4 regions of the Streptomyces sp. NPDC001056 genome follow, and region 1 is predicted to be linked to each of the others. Evidence: riboswitches for the same ligand, from Rfam matches in the RefSeq annotation. Region 1 holds a riboswitch; each other region holds the start of a gene.
What was found. A riboswitch is a leader RNA that binds a small molecule or an ion and turns the genes downstream of it on or off. The one in region 1 is predicted to bind cyclic di-AMP.
Positions count from the first base shown of each region.

Region 2: linked by a shared signal. The riboswitch ahead of ACWDD7_RS02510 (M23 family metallopeptidase) and the one ahead of ACWDD7_RS23115 (C40 family peptidase) in region 1 are both predicted to bind cyclic di-AMP.
Region 3: linked by a shared signal. The riboswitch ahead of ACWDD7_RS21165 (M23 family metallopeptidase) and the one ahead of ACWDD7_RS23115 (C40 family peptidase) in region 1 are both predicted to bind cyclic di-AMP.
Region 4: linked by a shared signal. The riboswitch ahead of ACWDD7_RS21880 (transglycosylase family protein) and the one ahead of ACWDD7_RS23115 (C40 family peptidase) in region 1 are both predicted to bind cyclic di-AMP.

Region 1 covers NZ_JBSFLI010000020.1:9,021-13,221, forward strand. Annotated here, with positions in the region: gene ACWDD7_RS23105 (ATP-dependent Clp protease proteolytic subunit) at 227-853, shown strand; gene ACWDD7_RS23110 (hypothetical protein) at 861-1,169, shown strand; cyclic di-AMP (ydaO/yuaA leader) riboswitch at 1,588-1,741, shown strand; gene ACWDD7_RS23115 (C40 family peptidase) at 1,745-2,218, shown strand; gene ACWDD7_RS23120 (ATP-binding protein) at 2,355-2,813, opposite strand; gene ACWDD7_RS23125 (helix-turn-helix domain-containing protein) at 3,026-3,889, shown strand; gene ACWDD7_RS23130 (DUF397 domain-containing protein) at 3,900-4,124, shown strand; gene ACWDD7_RS23135 (8-amino-7-oxononanoate synthase) at 4,164-4,201, opposite strand, start outside.
Region 2 covers NZ_JBSFLI010000001.1:527,064-531,264, reverse strand. Annotated here, with positions in the region: gene ACWDD7_RS02515 (aldo/keto reductase) at 1-679, opposite strand, end outside; gene ACWDD7_RS02510 (M23 family metallopeptidase) at 745-1,806, opposite strand; cyclic di-AMP (ydaO/yuaA leader) riboswitch at 1,816-1,980, opposite strand; tRNA gene ACWDD7_RS02505 (tRNA-Met) at 2,295-2,368, opposite strand; gene ACWDD7_RS02500 (dihydrofolate reductase family protein) at 2,435-3,592, opposite strand; gene lspA (signal peptidase II) at 3,643-4,173, opposite strand.
Region 3 covers NZ_JBSFLI010000017.1:125,732-129,932, forward strand. Annotated here, with positions in the region: gene ACWDD7_RS21150 (bifunctional acetate--CoA ligase family protein/GNAT family N-acetyltransferase) at 1-157, opposite strand, end outside; gene ACWDD7_RS21155 (HPr family phosphocarrier protein) at 303-587, shown strand; gene ACWDD7_RS21160 (GntR family transcriptional regulator) at 782-1,468, opposite strand; gene ACWDD7_RS21165 (M23 family metallopeptidase) at 1,669-2,412, opposite strand; cyclic di-AMP (ydaO/yuaA leader) riboswitch at 2,426-2,586, opposite strand; gene ACWDD7_RS21170 (M16 family metallopeptidase) at 2,813-4,183, opposite strand; gene ACWDD7_RS21175 (M16 family metallopeptidase) at 4,201-4,201, opposite strand, start outside.
Region 4 covers NZ_JBSFLI010000018.1:112,478-116,678, forward strand. Annotated here, with positions in the region: gene ACWDD7_RS21870 (DUF899 family protein) at 1-254, opposite strand, end outside; gene ACWDD7_RS21875 (transglycosylase family protein) at 525-1,631, shown strand; cyclic di-AMP (ydaO/yuaA leader) riboswitch at 1,809-1,978, shown strand; gene ACWDD7_RS21880 (transglycosylase family protein) at 1,983-2,699, shown strand; gene eno (phosphopyruvate hydratase) at 3,281-4,201, shown strand, end outside.

The DNA.
Region 1 (4,201 bases):
GCACTCGACGACCCGCCCGGTCATCCGATGGATCTCGGCCTTGTTGCCGCAGTTCCAGGAACAGTTGTGAGACATCTGTGACCAGCGAGGAGCAAAAAGGCCCTCTGACCTGGGCATTTGACGTGATCACCAGAATCCGGTCCCATCATAACGGCTGGTACGTCCTGTACATTCTGTACAGAAGTCGGAGATCATCGGTCTCCGCCATGAGGAGGGGTGTGCCCAGATGTCCCGACCGTCCGCCCGTTACGTCCTGCCCGAGTTCACCGAGCGCACCAACTTCGGGGAGCAGCGGCTCGATCCCTACTCGAAGCTGTTCGAGAACCGGGTCGTCTTCCTCGGAACGCCCCTGGACGAGGCGGCGGCCGGCGATGTGATCACCCAGTTCATGCACCTCGAACACCTGGCCCCGGACCGGGACATCACGCTGTATCTGAACTGCCCGGGCGGCTCGTTCCACGCCATGACGGCGGTCTACGACACGATGCGGTACGTCACCTGCGAGGTGCAGACCTACTGCCTGGGCCAGGCCGCCTCGGTCGGCGCCCTGCTGCTGGCCGCCGGCACCCCCGGCAAGCGGTTCACCCTGCCCGGCGCCCGGGTGGTGCTGTCCCAGCCCGCGCTGCCCGAGCCGGCCCAGGGCCAGCCGAGCGACCTGCTGATCCAGGCCGAGGAGCTGGTCAGGCTGCGCACCCTGATGGAGGAGATGCTGGTCCGGCACACCGGGCGCACCGAGGAACAGGTCCACCGGGACCTGGAGCGGGACCTGATGCTGGACGCGCCGGGCGCGCTGTCGTACGGCCTGGTGGACGGCGTGGTGCCCAGCCGCCGCGACCTCCCCGGCGAGCGGTGAGCCGGCCGTGCTGCCCGAGGAGCTGCCGCCGCTGCCCGCGCTGACGCAGGCGGAGGGTGAACTGGTCGACCACTATCTGGCGGTGGTCGACCTGCTCGGCAGGATCAACCCGGCGCGCGACGGGGACACCTATCGCGGGCTGCGCGCCGCGCAGGCGCTGGTGCGCAAGGCCGAAGAGCTGCGCGCCGCGCTGGAGCTGATGCACGAGCGGGGCGAGCGGGAGCTGCACGGGGGCACGCTGGCACGGGCCCTCCGGGTGCTGGACGGCGAGCGCCGGGCCGCTCGCGTCGCGCTCCCGCCGGACGCCGTGGGCTGATCCGGACGCACGCCGGGTCCGGCGGGTGCGGGACGTCCGCGCATCCGCCGGGTCCCGACACCAAACGGTCCGAACGACGTACCGCCGACCGGTGTATATCCGAATCGGTTTTCCGCTCTGCCGAGTTGCGCGCGCGCCGTGTACATGCTCCGTTCAGGGCCGTCTTTTCCCAGGTCCGGGGCTACGCACGGGAACTGACGGAGCATCGATCACCGCGGCGTCCACCCGAGTGGGCGAGTCGTGAGTAACGCCACATATTCCCGGTTCCATTGGGATTTTCGGACAGCTGTGGGTGAAGATCCCTGTCTGACGACAAGACCCCGCCGCCGCGGCGGGGCGATCCGGGCGGACGCCGAATCCTGCCGCCGCCCGGATGACCGGTCGACAGGAGTGGATCGGCAGGAGTGGAGGACCCAGGCAAGGCGGGTCGCCGAAGCGGAAGACCGTCCGGTGGACACGGACGGGCGAACGCTCCGGGCGACCCTTGGGGTGAAGCCGTGGCAACGCGGCCGGGCTACTTCGCCAGCCCGAATCCGACAGGTCATCCTTCACAGGCGGCTGACGAAGGGTTGCGCATGACTGCGCTCAATCGTGTCCCGTCGCTGATGGCCCGTGCCGGTACGGCTTCGGCCCTCACTCTGGCCGCCGTGGGCGGCTCGATCGCTGCCCCGGGCCTCGCCACCGACGCCTCGGCCGCGACACTGGCGACGAAGGCCCTGAACATCGCGGCGTCCAAGAAGGGCGCCCCGTACCAGTGGGGGGCCACCGGACCGCGTCGCTTCGACTGCTCGGGACTGACGCTCTACTCGTTCAAGAAGGCCGGCAAGAAGCTGCCGCGGACCGCCGCCCAGCAGTACAACAAGACCCACCACATCTCCGCCGGCAGCCGCAGAGCCGGTGACCTGGTGTTCTTCCACTACGGCTCGTACGTCTACCACGTCGGCATCTACGCCGGGCACGGCAAGATCTGGCACGCGCCGAAGACCGGCGCCGTGGTGCGGCTGGAGAAGATCTGGTCCAAGAGCGTCTGGTACGGCCGGGTCAGCTGACCCCGCCTTCACACGGGAGCGACTCCAGCCACCGGGCCGTTCCCCGTGCTTCCCCCGTCTCCGGTACCGCCTCCAGCCCATGGGCGGCCGGGACGGGGCACCCTCGCCCGCCGGACGAACGTGTCGCGGCTCCGCGCTACGGCTCCTGCTGGCCCGCCGCCGTCATCGGCTCGGCCGGGACGGTCCAGGGCAGCTCGATGGAGACCGTCTTGCCGCCCTCACGGGTGGGACGGACACGGAGCCTGCCACCGCACTCGGCGGTGAGCCAGCGGATGATGACCATGCCACGGCCGTTGTCCTGCTGCACGGCCGCGGGCAGTCTCTTCGGGAAGCGGGGATGACTGTCCGTGACGCCGATGCGCAGCCGTTCGTCGCGGTCCAGCACGATGTCGACCGTGAAGGTCGGGGACCGCCCGAAGGTGTGCTGGACGGCGTTGGTGGCCAGTTCGGAGACGATGAGCCGCACGGTGTCCGCCGCCTCGGTGTCCGCCGGCAGGCCCCACTCCGCCAGGGTGCCCACCACGTACGACCGCGCGGCGGCGACCGAGGCGGGATCGCTGGGCAGAGTGACGGATGCTTCCAGTTGGTCTGCCATGGCGACGTCGTCCCTTTCCCACGGGACCGAAGTCCGACATGGAGCGGATGGTTCGAGTACGGTCCCGGACTGGTGCTTCCTCGTCAGACTGCCATCACCGGACCGTCACGGGGAGCGATCCATCGAGATATGCATATATCTGTCGCTCGATGCGGTGAACTCTGCGCCGGGAGACCGTATGGGGGCGGCCCCTGAGGAGTAAGGAGGAGCCCATGCAGAACGGGCCGGCAGTGCGCCGCCGCAAATTGGGTGCCGAACTGCGCACGCTGCGCACCGGTGCGGGGCTCACCAGTGGGGAGGCGGCCCGCCTGGTCGGCTGGCACCAGTCGAAGGTGAGCCGCATCGAGACGGGCGCCAGTGGTGTGAAACCGGCCGATCTGCGCTTGCTTCTGGACGCCTACGCCGTGCGGGACGCCCAGCTGCGCGAGCTGCTGCTGATGCTGGCCGGCTCCGAGGCCGGCGACGGCCACCGCAACCGCTGGTGGCACGCCTACCGCGGGGTGCTCCCGCCCACGTACCGGGACTTCATCAGCCTGGAGTCGCAGGCCAGCGCGATGCGCACCCTGGAGACCACCGTCGTGCCCGGCCTGCTCCAGACGGCCGAGTACGCCCGCGCGGTGACCCGGGCGGCCGTCAAGGACCTGGCCGAGGAGCGCCTGGACGCGCTGGTGGAGGTGCGCCTGGCCCGGCAGGACGTGCTGCGCTCGAACCCGCCGCTGGAGCTGTGCGCGGTCCTGGACGAGGCGGTGCTGCGCCGCGAGGTCGGCGGTCCCGAGGTGATGGCGCGCCAGCTGGAGCGGCTGATGGACGCCGCCCGACTGCCCCAAGTACGGCTCCAGGTACTGCCATTCGGGGCGGGAGCGCATGTCGGCCTTACCGGGCCTTTCGTTATCTTCTCATTTCCGAGCACTTCTGATCTCGATGTGGTTGTTCTAGACCAGTTGACGAGTAGCCTCTACCTGGAACGGAAAGAAGACCTCCGGGCGTACTCGGAGGCCTTCCGCACCCTCCAGAGCCACGCTCTTTCCCCCCACGATTCGCTCGACTACATCGCCGGGATAGGTGACGGCGCGTAAGGAGGCACCATTGTCTGCCCTGCCTCGGAACGTCCCTGCCAGTACCGACCTGTACGACGTGCGCTGGTCGCGCAGCAGTTACAGCACGGGAGCCAACAACTGCGTGGAGACGGCACGGCCGCGCTCCGGACCCTGGTCCGGACTGCTCGCCGTGCGCGACTCGAAGGACCCCGCCGGGCCCGCGCTGCTCTTCTCCGCCGCCAGCTGGGCCGGCTTCGTGGCCGCGCTCCGCTGAGACCTGTTCACCCGCGAAGCACGGCCGTGTTCCGCCGACTCACGGTCGCGTCTCGCCGATCACCCGCACCGCGTGTG
Region 2 (4,201 bases), on a different contig from region 1:
TCGCGCCGGGCCGGTACTTGCCGGTCAGGAAGCCCGAGGCGAGCCCGAAGTACGGCACCGCGGACAGCCCCTCGCGGGCGACGAGGTCCTGGAGCGCGCCCTCGTAGGTGTCGCGGGAGACCAGGTTGTAGTGCGGCTGGAGCGCCACATAGCGGGCCAGGTTCTCGCGGCTGGAGAAGTCCAGGGACTCCTGGAGCCGCTCGGCGCTGATGTTGGACGCGGCGATCTGCCGGACCTTGCCGGCCCTCACCAGCTCGTCCAGCGCGCCGATGATCTCCTCGACCGGCACCTCGGGCTGGTCGAAGTGGGTGTAGTAGAGGTCGATGTAGTCGGTGCCCAGGCGGGCGAGGGACGCGTCGGCGGCGGCCTTGATGTTGGCCGCGGACAGGCCCTGGTACCGCGGGTGCTGGCTGACCTTGGTGGCGATGACGACGTCGGAGCGGTTGCCGCGGGCCTTGACCCACTTGCCGAGGACGGTCTCGGACTCGCCGCCCTCGTGGCCCTCCACCCAGGCGCTGTAGGCGTCGGCGGTGTCGACGAAGTTGCCGCCCGCGGCCGTGTACGCGTCCAGGACGGCGAAGGAGTCCTGCTCGTCGGCGGTCCAGCCGAAGACGTTGCCGCCCAGGCAGAGCGGGGAGACCTCGATGTCGGAAGAACCCAGTGTGCGCGGAGAAGTCATGCTCCACATCAACACCGGCGGTGGGTGATCGCATTCCACCGCCGGTGCCCGAACCGGGGCCTCGGTCAGGGGTTGAGGCCCTTGTCGCGCAGCCAGGGCGCCGGGTCGACGGCGGTGGCCTGCCCGTTCGGGTGGACCTCCAGGTGCAGGTGCGGCCCGGTGACGTTGCCGGTGGCGCCGACGCGGCCGATGACCTCGCCGGTGGTGACCTTCTGGCCGACGGAGACGTTGATGGAGGACTGGTGGCAGAACCACAGCTCGGTGCCGTCGTCCAGGGTGAGGACGGTGCGGTAGCCGTAGGCGCCGGCCCAGCCGGCCTGGGTGATGGTGCCGCCGTGGACGGCCTTGATCAGGGTGCCGGTGGGGGCGGCGAAGTCGAGGCCGGTGTGGTAGCCGGAGGACCACATGGCGCCGGGCTGCCCGAAGGTGCCGGTGATCGTGTACGAGACGACCGGCAGCGTGTACTGCTTGGCCAGCTCGGCCAGCCGCGCGGCCTCGGCGGCCTTCTTGGCGTCGGCCTCCGCCTTCTCCTTGGCGGCGGCGGCCTTGGCGGCGGCCGCCTTCTCCGCCCGTGCGGCCGCGTCGTCGCTCTGCTGCTGGGCCGCGGCGACCATCGCGGCGGTGGCCTTGCTGTCGGCCTGGCCCTGCTGCTGCTCGGCCTGGGCCATGATCCGGTTGCGCAGGGCCTCGCCGGCGTCGGTGCTCTTGCCGCCCTCGGTGGTCTGTCCGAGGTCGGTGAGCGCGGTCGCGGTCGCGGTACCGGCCTTGGGCGCGTCGGCGGAGTCGTCGCCGAAGAAGTGCTCGACGGAGGACAGGTGGGGCACCGAGACGTTCGGCATGTCCGGCATCGATATGGAGACCGGCGGCTTGCCGGTGTTGGCACTCGCGATGCCGCCCGCGCCGACCGCGGCGATCACGCCGACGCCGAGGACGGTGGAACTGCGGGCGAAGCCGCCGCGCTGCTTGGCGACGCGGTGCCGGCCGCGGACCGGTGCGACGGACTCCTCGGTGGGGTTCCACTCCTCCCAGGGGCCTTCGTCGTCGGGGCCGGGGCCGTAGCCGAACGACTCGGGTTCGCGCTGAGCGGGCACGAACGGGGCTTCTGGGGCAGGCCGGTTGGACGCCACGGGGGCGTGCTCCTTTCCTTCCTCCGCCTACCGGGTTAGCTGACGGGTTCGGAGCAGGAAGGTCTCCTACGCGCGTTGCCACTCGTGACTCGCTGAGTTCACGACGGTGTCCGCGTGATTCACCCCAAGGTGGTGGTTCCCCGGTTCCCTTACGGGATTCGGCGCGTGCGCACGGAGCCGCCTCGGGTGACGGCTGGGACGACCGCGCTGCGTTATCGAACGTTAATAGACCCGGGGGGAAGTTTCCAAGCCGTTCGGCTTGATCATTAACGCTCCGACCCGCGGACTTACCGCCCAGGAAGCCCTCAAACCGGGCGAGTTGACCGACGTTCAGGAGTCATCGGGTTTTTGATGGTGACTCAGATGTTATGCGCTCGGCGGTCGCACGGTCACCATGGGTGACGCCCCCTCGGGGGTGCACTCCTCAGGGCACCCGGAAAACACTCAGGGCCGGAATCCGTTTCCGGATTCCGGCCCTGAGTTTTCAGTAGCGGGGACAGGATTTGAACCTGCGACCTCTGGGTTATGAGCCCAGCGAGCTACCGAGCTGCTCCACCCCGCGTCGTTGACTCCACTGTACGCCATCACCGGGGTGGAAAGCACATCGGTTGGAAAGCGGGGGTCGCGCTCAGCCCAGCAGATGCCGGTTCGGTGCCTTGGCCGACGCCTCGTACTCGGGCAGGACGACGACCTCGGCGCCCCCGCCCACCAGCACTCCCGTGCCGTCGGCCGCCACGACGAACGTGTCCGGCTCCCGCCAGGCGGTCACCACCCGGCGCACCCCCGCCCGCAGGATCAGCTCGGCGCAGGGCGCGGGCCGGGAGGCGCGGCGGGCGCAGGGCTCCAGGCTGCTGTAGACGGTGGCGCCGGGCAGCCGCGGGTCGGCGGGGTCGGTCTTGGCGAGCGCCGCCTCCTCCGCGTGCACCACGGGGTCCCCGCCCTCGCGGGAGTGGCCCCGGGCCAGCTCGGTGCCGTCGGCGGCGACCACGACCGCGCCGACGCTGAAGGCCGTCTCCGAGGGCGGGCACAGCTCGGCCAGCTCACAGGCGGTGCGCAGCCAGTGCCGGTCGGCGGCGGTGGGCAGCGGGCCGGCGCCGGGCGCGGTGGGCGCGTAGCGCATCAGCACGACGTCCCCGACCGGCCGGGACTCGATCAGCCGCAGCCGCCCCTCCGGGTAGCGGCCGGGCCCGAACAGCCGCGGGGCCGCCGGGTCGCCCACGATCAGCGGGGCGACCGCCAGGTGCAGCTCGTCCGCGAGGCCCTGCTGGAGGAGCTGGGTGTGGACGGTGCCGCCGCCCTCCACCATGAGCCGCCCGACCCCGCGCACCGCGCGCAGATGCCCGAGCAGGGCGCGCCAGTCGAGCGCCGGGCCGAGCGGGACGACGTCGGCGGTGGCGCCGAGGAGGCGGGCGGCCTTCGCCGCGCCCCGGTCGGTCGTGTAGACGAGTCTCTCCCCGCCGGTGTGCCAGAAGACGGCCCCCGGGTCGAGGTCACCGGTCGCCGTGACGGTGACCTTCAGCGGGTACTCCGGCCTGCCCTGCGCGCGGCGGGCGGCACGGCGCTTCGCCGAGTTGACCAGCAGGCGGGGGTTGTCGGCGCGCAGGGTGCCGGCGCCGACCAGGAGGGCGTCGGCCGAGGCCCGTACCGCGTCGACCCGGTCGAAGTCGGCCGGACCGGACAGCAGCAGCCGCTCGGGGCCGGTGTCGTCCAGGCAGCCGTCGAGGGAGACGGCGGCGGACAGCAGCACGTACGGGTAGGGCTCGGTGAGGGCTCGCTCGGTGCTCATCGGCTCCAGTGTGCGGCCCCGGTGCCGGCCCGCGTGCTCCCGGGGAGCCGTCAGCCGGTCCGCTCCCGGGGAGCGCGCGCGCCGCCCGGTTCGTGCCCGGCGAAGGACAGGACGACGATCAGGACGCCGCCGCAGGTGATCGCCCAGTCGGCGAGGTTCATGACGCTGAAGTCGCGCACCGAGACGAAGTCGACCACCGCGCCGCGCATCCCGCCCGGCGAGCGGAAGAGCCGGTCGGTCAGGTTGCCGACCGCACCGCCCAGCAGCAGCCCGAGCGCGATCGCCCACGGTGTGCTGGTCAGACGGCGCGAGACCCGGATGATGACGGCGGCCACCGCGAGCGCGATGAGCGTGAACACGATGGTCGTCGCGCTGCCCATGCCGAAGGCCGCGCCGGGATTGCGCTGCACCCTCAGCTCCAGCCAGGACCCGAGCACCGGCACGGGATCGCGCCCCTCCAGACCCGCGACCACCGCGAGCTTGCTCCCCAGGTCGACGGCGTAGGCGACGGCGGCCACCAGCCACAGCACCCACCCCCGCCGCCGTGCCCCGGAGGCCCCGCTCGACTCGCTCTGCGTCACGCCCGTACCCCTCCCCGTTTCCCGCCCA
Region 3 (4,201 bases), on a different contig from region 1:
ACTCGTCCGAGACCTGCTCGTAGAAGTGGACCAGGCGGTCGGCGTCGTCGACGGTGATGGGCCGGATGCGGGCGGTGCCCCCGTCCCGCAGCACCACGTCCGCCTCCCAGTGCGCGGGGTACTCGTACCGGTCCTGCGGTTCCGCCGAGGTTCGCATGGGCCCCAGAGTACGGCTAGCGTCCGACAACGGCGCGAGGCAGTCTGTGGAGCACGGCGGAGGGGGTGCGCAGCCCCTCTTCTGGCACGCTTCACGATATGGAAGACTGGTCTAGACAACCCTGAACAGCGAAGGGCAGCAACACATGGCTGAGCGCCGCGTCAACGTCGGCTGGGCCGAGGGTCTTCACGCCCGCCCCGCCTCCATCTTCGTCCGGGCCGCCACGGCCGCAGGCATCCCGGTGACGATCGCCAAGTCCGGCGGCGGCACCCCGGTCAACGCGGCCTCCATGCTGGGCGTTCTGGGCCTGGGCGCCCAGGGCGGCGAGGAGATCGTGCTCGCGTCCGACGCCGACGGCGCGGAAGCCGCGCTGGACCGGCTGGCCAAGCTGGTCGCCGAGGGCCTGGAAGAGCTGCCCGAGACGGTCTGAGCAGGACCCCGCGACACTCTCAGCGGGATGCGGGAAGCCGCGTCATCCCTGTCGGGTGGCGTGGCTTCCGTGTTTTCGGAGCACCGCCGTATGAACCATGACAGCTATTCATCATGGCCCGCATCCGGAAATTCGCGACAGGTCGAAATAAGCGTCCGCCGAATATCCCACCCACTTTGTATACGGCATCCGCGTTAATTCCGTGCACCGGACATGTTTACGGGATGTTGCGAAGTCCTCACCCGCTCCGGGGCGCCGGGAATCCGCAACCGGTGCGCGGCCGTCGTCCGCTCGGTGTGCAGGGCGGTCACCGCGCGGGCGCGCTCGCCGTCGCCGCGCGCCACCGCGTCCACGATCGCGCCGTGCTCCGCCCAGGTGCCGGCCACGTCCGACGGCGTGTCCACCGTGTACATCCAGGCGATCTTGTGGCGCAGCTGAGTGAGCGTCGAGGTCAGCGAGGGACTGCCGCACGCCTGGGCCAGCGTCTCGTGGAACCAGCCGTCCAGGGCGCGCAGATCCTCGCCGCCACCCCTCCTGGCGCGCTCCTGGCCCAGCCGGACCAGTCCGCGCAGCACCTTCAGATGCGCCTCGGTGCGCCGCCGCGCCGCCCGGGCGGCCCCGAGCGGCTCCAGCAGCAGGCGCATCTCCAGCAGGTCGGCGGCCTCCTGCTCGGTGGGCTCGGCCACACAGGCGCCCGCGTGCCGGCGCGTCACCACGAAGCCCTCCGCCTCCAGGGTGCGCAGGGCCTCGCGCACGGGGACGCGCGAGACGCCGTAGCGGCGGGCCAGCACCTCCTCGGTGAGGCGGCCGCCGCGTTCGAGGACGCCGGCGACGATGTCGTCCCGGATCGCCGTGCACACCGAGTGCGCCGGAATACGCATGACCGACCTCCGCCTTAATACCCGCGACACGACGCCGACGACGGACGTGTGTTTTCCGTGACTCTATTCCACCGGGCCGGAATTTCCGACGGGAGGCCGGAATCCATGGATATTTTTTGGACAGGTCCCGGCGGAACGGCCGGAAAATGGCGAAAGCCCCGGCCGGGTGGCCGGGGCTTCGGACGGCTGTGCGGGAACGGTCAGACGTTCACGCCGTGGTGACGCAGGTACGCGACGGGGTCGACGTCGGAGCCGTAGTCCGGGCCGGTGCGTGCCTCGAAGTGCAGGTGCGGGCCGGTGACGTTGCCGGTCGCGCCGGACAGGGCGATCTGCTGGCCCGCGACGACCCGCTGGCCCACCGTGACGCCGATGGACGACAGATGACCGTACTGGGTGTACATGCCGTCGGCCATGCGGATCACGATCTCGTTGCCGTACGCCCCGCCCCAGCCGGTGGAGACGACGGTGCCGACGCCGACCGCGTGCACGGGGGTGCCGGTGGCCGCGTGGAAGTCGATGCCGGTGTGCGAGCCGGAGGACCACAGGGAGCTGCCGACCTTGTAGCCGGTGGACACGTAGGAGTGCGCGATCGGGGCGACGAAGGCGTTCAGCCGCCTGCGCTCGGCCTCCCGGGCGGCGCGGGCCCTGGCCTCGCGCGCCTCCTTCGCCCGCGCGGCGGCGGCCTTCTCGGCCGCCTCGTGCTCGGCGATCCGCTGCTGGGCGGTGGCCTGGGCGTCGATGTGCTCGGCGAGGTCGTCGGTCGCGGCGAGCACCGGGGTGAGGCCGGTCTGCTCGGCGGTGTTCTCGGCGGCGAGCGCCGGGGACGCGGCGAGGGTCCCGATGACGCCGGTGGTCGTCAGGGCCGCTATGCCGGCCGCCTGGGCGGTGGCGCGCTTGACCCGGCCGGGCTTGCGGTGCTTCCCGGTGGCGCATACGAACGCCATGTGTGTGGCTCGTCCTTTCCTTCCCTCTCGCCTACCGGGTTAGCTGACGGGTTCGGAGCAGGAAGGTCTCCTACGGGCGCCACGCTGTCGCGCGGATGCCCGATTCACCCCAAGGGACGTGTGGGTCCCCGGCTCCCCCGGCTCGCGCCTGCGGGGACTCGGCGATGGCTGTCCGGTGCCGCGGCTGCGGCGCACTGCCCGACGAACAACCCGGACGACGCTAAGCGGACCGGCTCTCAAAGCCCAAACGGATCGCGGCTTTTGTAGCGCATCCCACAGGGCAGAAAGGCAACCTCCGCCCCAATTCGGACATCCTGAGGAGAGAGTGGAACAAAGTGGGCCCTGACGACCCCGTAGGCCGTCAGGGCCCCACCGGTAAGGAGCCTGCCCGCGCGTGCCGTTACTCGGCCGCCACCACGGTGACCTCGCCGATGCCCAGCGCCTCGACCGGCGCCTTGATCTGCGCGGCGTCGCCGACCAGGACGGTCACCAGGCGGTCCACCGGGAAGGCGTTGACGACGGCCGCGGTGGCCTCCACGGTGCCCGTCGCGGCCAGCTGCCGGTAGAGCGTCGCCTGGAAGTCGTCGGGCAGGTGCTGCTCCACCTGGTCGGCGAGCGTGCCCGCGACGGCCGCCGCGGTCTCGTACTTGAGCGGCGCGACGCCGACGAGGTTCTGCACGGCGACGTCCCGCTCGGCGTCGGTCAGGCCCTCCGCCGCGAGAGTGCGCAGCACCTTCCACAGGTCGTCCAGGGCGGGACCCGTGTTGGGGGTGTCCACCGAGCCGCTGATGGCCAGCATGGAGACGCCGTTGCCCTCGGGACCCGAGCGGAGCACCTGCCCGAACGCGCGCACACCGTAGGTGTAGCCCTTCTCCTCGCGCAGGACGCGGTCCAGGCGGGAGGTGAGGGTGCCGCCGAGGCAGTAGGTGCCGAGCACCTGGGCGGGCCACACCCGGTCGTGCCGGTCCGCACCGACCCGGCCGATGAGCAGCTGCGTCTGGACGGCGCCGGGCCGGTCCACGATGACCACGCGCCCGGTGTCGTCGGCCGTCACCGCGGGCACCGGCCGGGGCTCGCCCGGGGTGCCGGTCCAGGCGCCCAGGGTGTCGCCGAGCAGCGCGTCCAGGTCGATGCCGGTGAGGTCGCCGACCACGACCGCGGTGGCCGTGGCGGGGCGCACATGGCGGTCGTAGAACGCGCGTACGGCGGTCTCGTCGATCTTCTCGACCGTCTCCTCGGTGCCCTGGCGCGGCCGGGACATGCGCGCGGCCGCCGGGAACAGCTCCTTGGAGAGTTCCTTGGCGGCCCGCCGGGCGGGGTTGGCCAGCTCGTGCGGGATCTCGTCCAGGCGGTTGCGGACCAGCCGCTCGACCTCGCTCTCGGCGAAGGCGGGGGCGCGCAGCGCGTCGGCGAGCAACCCGAGGCCCTTGGGCAGGCGGGAGGCGGGGACCTCCAGGCTGAGCCGGACGCCGGGGTGGTCGGCGTGGGCGTCGAGGGTGGCGCCCGCGCGCTCCAGCTCGGCGGCGAACTCCTCGGCGGAGTGCTGGTCGGTTCCCTCGGAGAAGGCCCGCGCCATGATGGTGGCGACGCCGTCCAGGCCGGCCGGCTCGGCGTCCAGGGGGGCGTCCAGGAGCACCTCGACGGCGACGACCTGCTGGCCGGGGCGGTGGCAGCGCAGCACGGTCAGGCCGTTGTCGAGCGCGTCGCGCTCCGGGGCCGGGAAGGCCCACGGCTTCGCCTCGCCGGCCTGCGGCTGGGGGTGGAAGTCCATGGTGGCGAGCTGCTCGGT
Region 4 (4,201 bases), on a different contig from region 1:
ACGACCAGGGCCCGCTCCGGGCCGCCGGTGAACAAGTCGCCGAGCCGCACCTCGCGGACGGGCGTGTCGCCCGCGTCGAGACCGGCGGGGCCTTCGAGGAAGACGTACTCGCCGACCTCGGCCCCCGGCGGCAGTTCCCGGCGCAGCGCCGCGACCCGCTCGCGGTGCCGCATCAGCTCGATCTCGGCGCCGCGCAACTCCTCGCGTGCGGCGAGGTACTCCGCCGACTCACCGTGCAACCGGGTGTGCCGCATGAGGTGTCCTCCTGGGTGAACAGCCCCCCGGAACAGGTCGGTTCCATGGTTCCGGGCAGCCCGCGTGCCACGGGTGAGGCACCGCCGTTCCCGAAGAGTGAAAGGGTCGGTGACGGAGCGGAGGGCGAACGTTCAACTCTGTGATCTTCACGTGATCCGCGCGGCATGAACTTGTGACAAGTCATCGGGTGCCGCTACCTTCACCCCTCAGCGTGGCGGCCCGGCATGATCCGCCGCGCCGGTTCCTGCCGTCGCACGAAAGGCTTCCGCATGATTTCCGGGAACGGTCGTCACCGCCGCCCCCGTCAGGCTCCGGCCCTCCTCGTCGCGGCCGGCGTGACCGGCTCCGCCATCGCCATCCCGCTGCTGGGCGCCGCGAGCGCCCACGCGGCCGACGGCACCACCTGGGACAAGGTCGCCGGGTGCGAGAGCGGCGGCTCCTGGAGCGCCGACACCGGCAACGGCTACTACGGCGGCCTCCAGATATCCCAGGAGGACTGGGTCCAGTACGGCGGCACCCGGTACGCCTCCTCCGCCGACCAGGCCAGCCGCTCGCAGCAGATCGCCGTGGCCGAGCGGATCCTCAAGGACAAGGGCACCGCGCCCTGGGCCACCTGCGCCCTGCTGTCCGGGCTCACCTCGAACTCCGGTTCCGTGGACGTCGATCCGGGCGTCGGCGACGGCGGCGGCCAGGGCGGCAGCACGACCGACCCGTCCGGCCTGCCCGACCCCTCCTCCCCGGCCGGTGCGCAGAGCGGCGACCAGAACGGCTCCGGCAACGCCTCCGGCAACGCCTCCGGCTCCGGCGGCGCCTCCTCCGCCGATCCGTCCGGCTCCTCCGCCTCGCCGGGCCAGGGCTCCGGCAAGCAGACGGGCAAGCACGCGACCCCGCATCCGGGCAAGCCCACCGGCACCTCCGGCACCGGCGTCCCCAGCCCGGACCCGTCCGACTCCTCCGGCCCCTCCGACTCCTCGGACCCGTCCGTCCCGGCCACGCCGTCCGCCCCGGCCGGCACCCCCACGGCGCCCGCCCCGTCCACCGGCACCCCGGACAATGCCCGGCAGAACGTCGGTTCTTGGGACCTGGTGGACACCGGAGCCCTGAGCGGCGGCCGTCATCGCGGCGGCAACGCGGACGAAAGCAGGACAAACGGGCAGAACGACTCCTCCTCCGGGCGCCACGCCTCGCGTGAGCCGGGCGCCTACACGGTCCGCGAGGGCGACTCGCTGAGCTCCATCGCCGACTCCCTTGACGTCGACGGGGGATGGCACGCGCTCTACTCCGCGAACAAGAAGGTCGTGGGTGCCGACCCGAACCTCATCACCGCCGGTCAGACCCTGAAAGTCGGTGACGAAACGGGCGCGGCGCAGGGGTAGTTGACGCCCCACTTGATCGCTAAATGTCCGGTTTGGTGAAAGTGTGGGATGAGTCTCAGAAGCCCTGATCGTCTTTGAAATTCCGCGGATCGCGTGGCTACGGTCAAGGCCGCTCGTCACCACGGGCCCCGGCGGCCGCAACGCCGAATCCTGCCAGCGGCTGCCCGGGAACAGTCGTCGCGTCAAGCGCCGCAGGCAGGAGCGGGGGACCCAAGGTAAGCGCCGGACCCGGCAGTTGATGCCGGACCGGCTAGGGGTGAAGCCACGCCTCCATGTGGGGGTGTGGCCGGGCAACTCAACCGGCCCGAATCCGACAGCTCACCTCGCAGGCGTCGGTGAGGGGATCGTTCCATGCTGTTTTCCGGCAAGGGCAAGCACCGTCGTCCGTCCAAGGCCGTCCGCGCCGTCACGCTCGCCGGTGTCACCGGTGTCGCCGTCGCCGCTCCGCTGATGGCGGCCGGCAACGCCTCCGCCGCCACCGCCTCCCAGTGGGACGCGGTCGCCCAGTGCGAGGCCGGCGGCAACTGGGCCATCAACACCGGCAACGGGTACTACGGCGGTCTGCAGTTCTCCGCCTCGACCTGGGCCGCGTACGGCGGCACCGCCTACGCGTCGACCGCCGACAAGGCCACCAAGTCGCAGCAGATCACCATCGCCGAGAAGGTCCTCGCCGCGCAGGGCAAGGGCGCCTGGCCGGTCTGCGGCACGGGCCTGACCAGCACCCCGTACGGCGGCTCCGCCTCGACGGCCACCACGTCGAACAGCACCGCCACCCGGTCCGCGGGCCGGCAGGCCGCCACCCGCTCCACCGAGCGCACCACCCCGGCCCCGAGCAGGTCCGCGAGCGCCTCCGCCGGCTCGGCCGCGAGCAAGACCGTCACCACCCCGACCGGCAAGAAGGTCAAGAAGGGCGACGGCGAGTACAGGGTCGTCAAGGGCGACACCCTCAGCTCCATCGCGGTCAGGCACCACGTGGCCGGTGGCTGGAAGAAGCTGTTCGAGCTGAACAAGGACATCGTCGACAACGCCGACCTCATCTACCCGGGCCAGCAGCTGCACCTGAAGTGACGCCCGGCCGCTGACGGCTCCGCCCGCCGGACCTCCCCCCGGAAAAAGGTCTGCCCCCAGCGGACCCTGCCCCCCCGCGGGCCCTGCCCCCCGGCGGACCCTGCCCCCCCCCAGCGGACCCTGCCCCCCCAGTGGGCCCTGCCCCCCCAGTGGGCCCTGCCCCCCCAGTGGGCCCTGCCACCCCGGCGGGCCCTGCCACCCCGGCGGGCCCTGCCCCCCGGCGGACCTCACCCCCCGGCGGACCTCACCCCCCGAAGGGTCCGCCCCCCGAAGGGTCCGCCCCCCGACGGACACCCCCCGAAAGGTCCGTCCCCCCGTCCCCACGGGCTCCCCGTCCCGGCGCGTTTTCCCCCGTTCGCGCCGGGGCGGGGTCTTTTGTTCTCCCGTTCTTCAGCAGGGTCTCACCGTCGAACCCCTTTGTTCCGACGGTGAACAATGGGTACCGTCTGCATGTCTCCGCCGCCCACCAGACGGTCGGTCGGTGGCCGACGACCCCGGGACGGTTAGGCTCTAGTCGCAAGGCACAGCCGTAAGGCAGACCGCCCCGCAGTTCCAGCGTCACATCCAAGAAGGAGATGCTCGTGCCGTCCATCGACGTCGTCGTAGCCCGGGAAATCCTGGACTCCCGAGGCAACCCCACGGTCGAGGTCGAGGTCGGCCTCGACGACGGCAGCACGGGTCGTGCCGCCGTACCGTCCGGCGCCTCCACGGGTGCCTTCGAGGCCATCGAGCTGCGCGACGGTGACCCCAACCGCTACATGGGCAAGGGCGTCGAGAAGGCCGTCCTCGCCGTCATCGAGCAGATCGGCCCGGAGCTGGTCGGCTACGACGCCACCGAGCAGCGCCTGATCGACCAGGCCATGTTCGACCTCGACGCCACCGACAACAAGGGCTCGCTCGGCGCCAACGCCATCCTCGGCGTCTCCCTGGCCGTCGCGCACGCCGCCTCCGAGGCGTCCGACCTGCCGCTCTTCCGCTACCTGGGCGGTCCCAACGCGCACCTGCTGCCGGTGCCGATGATGAACATCCTGAACGGCGGCTCGCACGCCGACTCCAACGTGGACATCCAGGAGTTCATGATCGCCCCGATCGGCGCGGAGTCCTTCTCCGAGGCGCTGCGCTGGGGTGCCGAGGTCTACCACACCCTCAAGAAGGTCCTGAAGAACAAGGGCCTGGCCACCGGTCTCGGCGACGAGGGCGGCTTCGCCCCGAACCTCGGTTCCAACCGCGAGGCCCTGGACCTGATCCTTGAGGCCATCAAGGAAGCCGGCTACGCGCCCGGTGAGCAGATCGCCCTCGCGCTCGACGTCGCCGCCTCCGAGTTCTACAAGGACGGCAAGTACCTCTTCGAGGGCAAGGAGCGCTCCGCCGCCGAGATGACGGAGTACTACGAGGAGCTGGTGGCGGCCTACCCGCTGGTCTCCATCGAGGACCCGCTGTTCGAGGACGACTGGGCCGGCTGGAAGGTCGTCACCGACAAGCTCGGCGACAAGGTCCAGCTG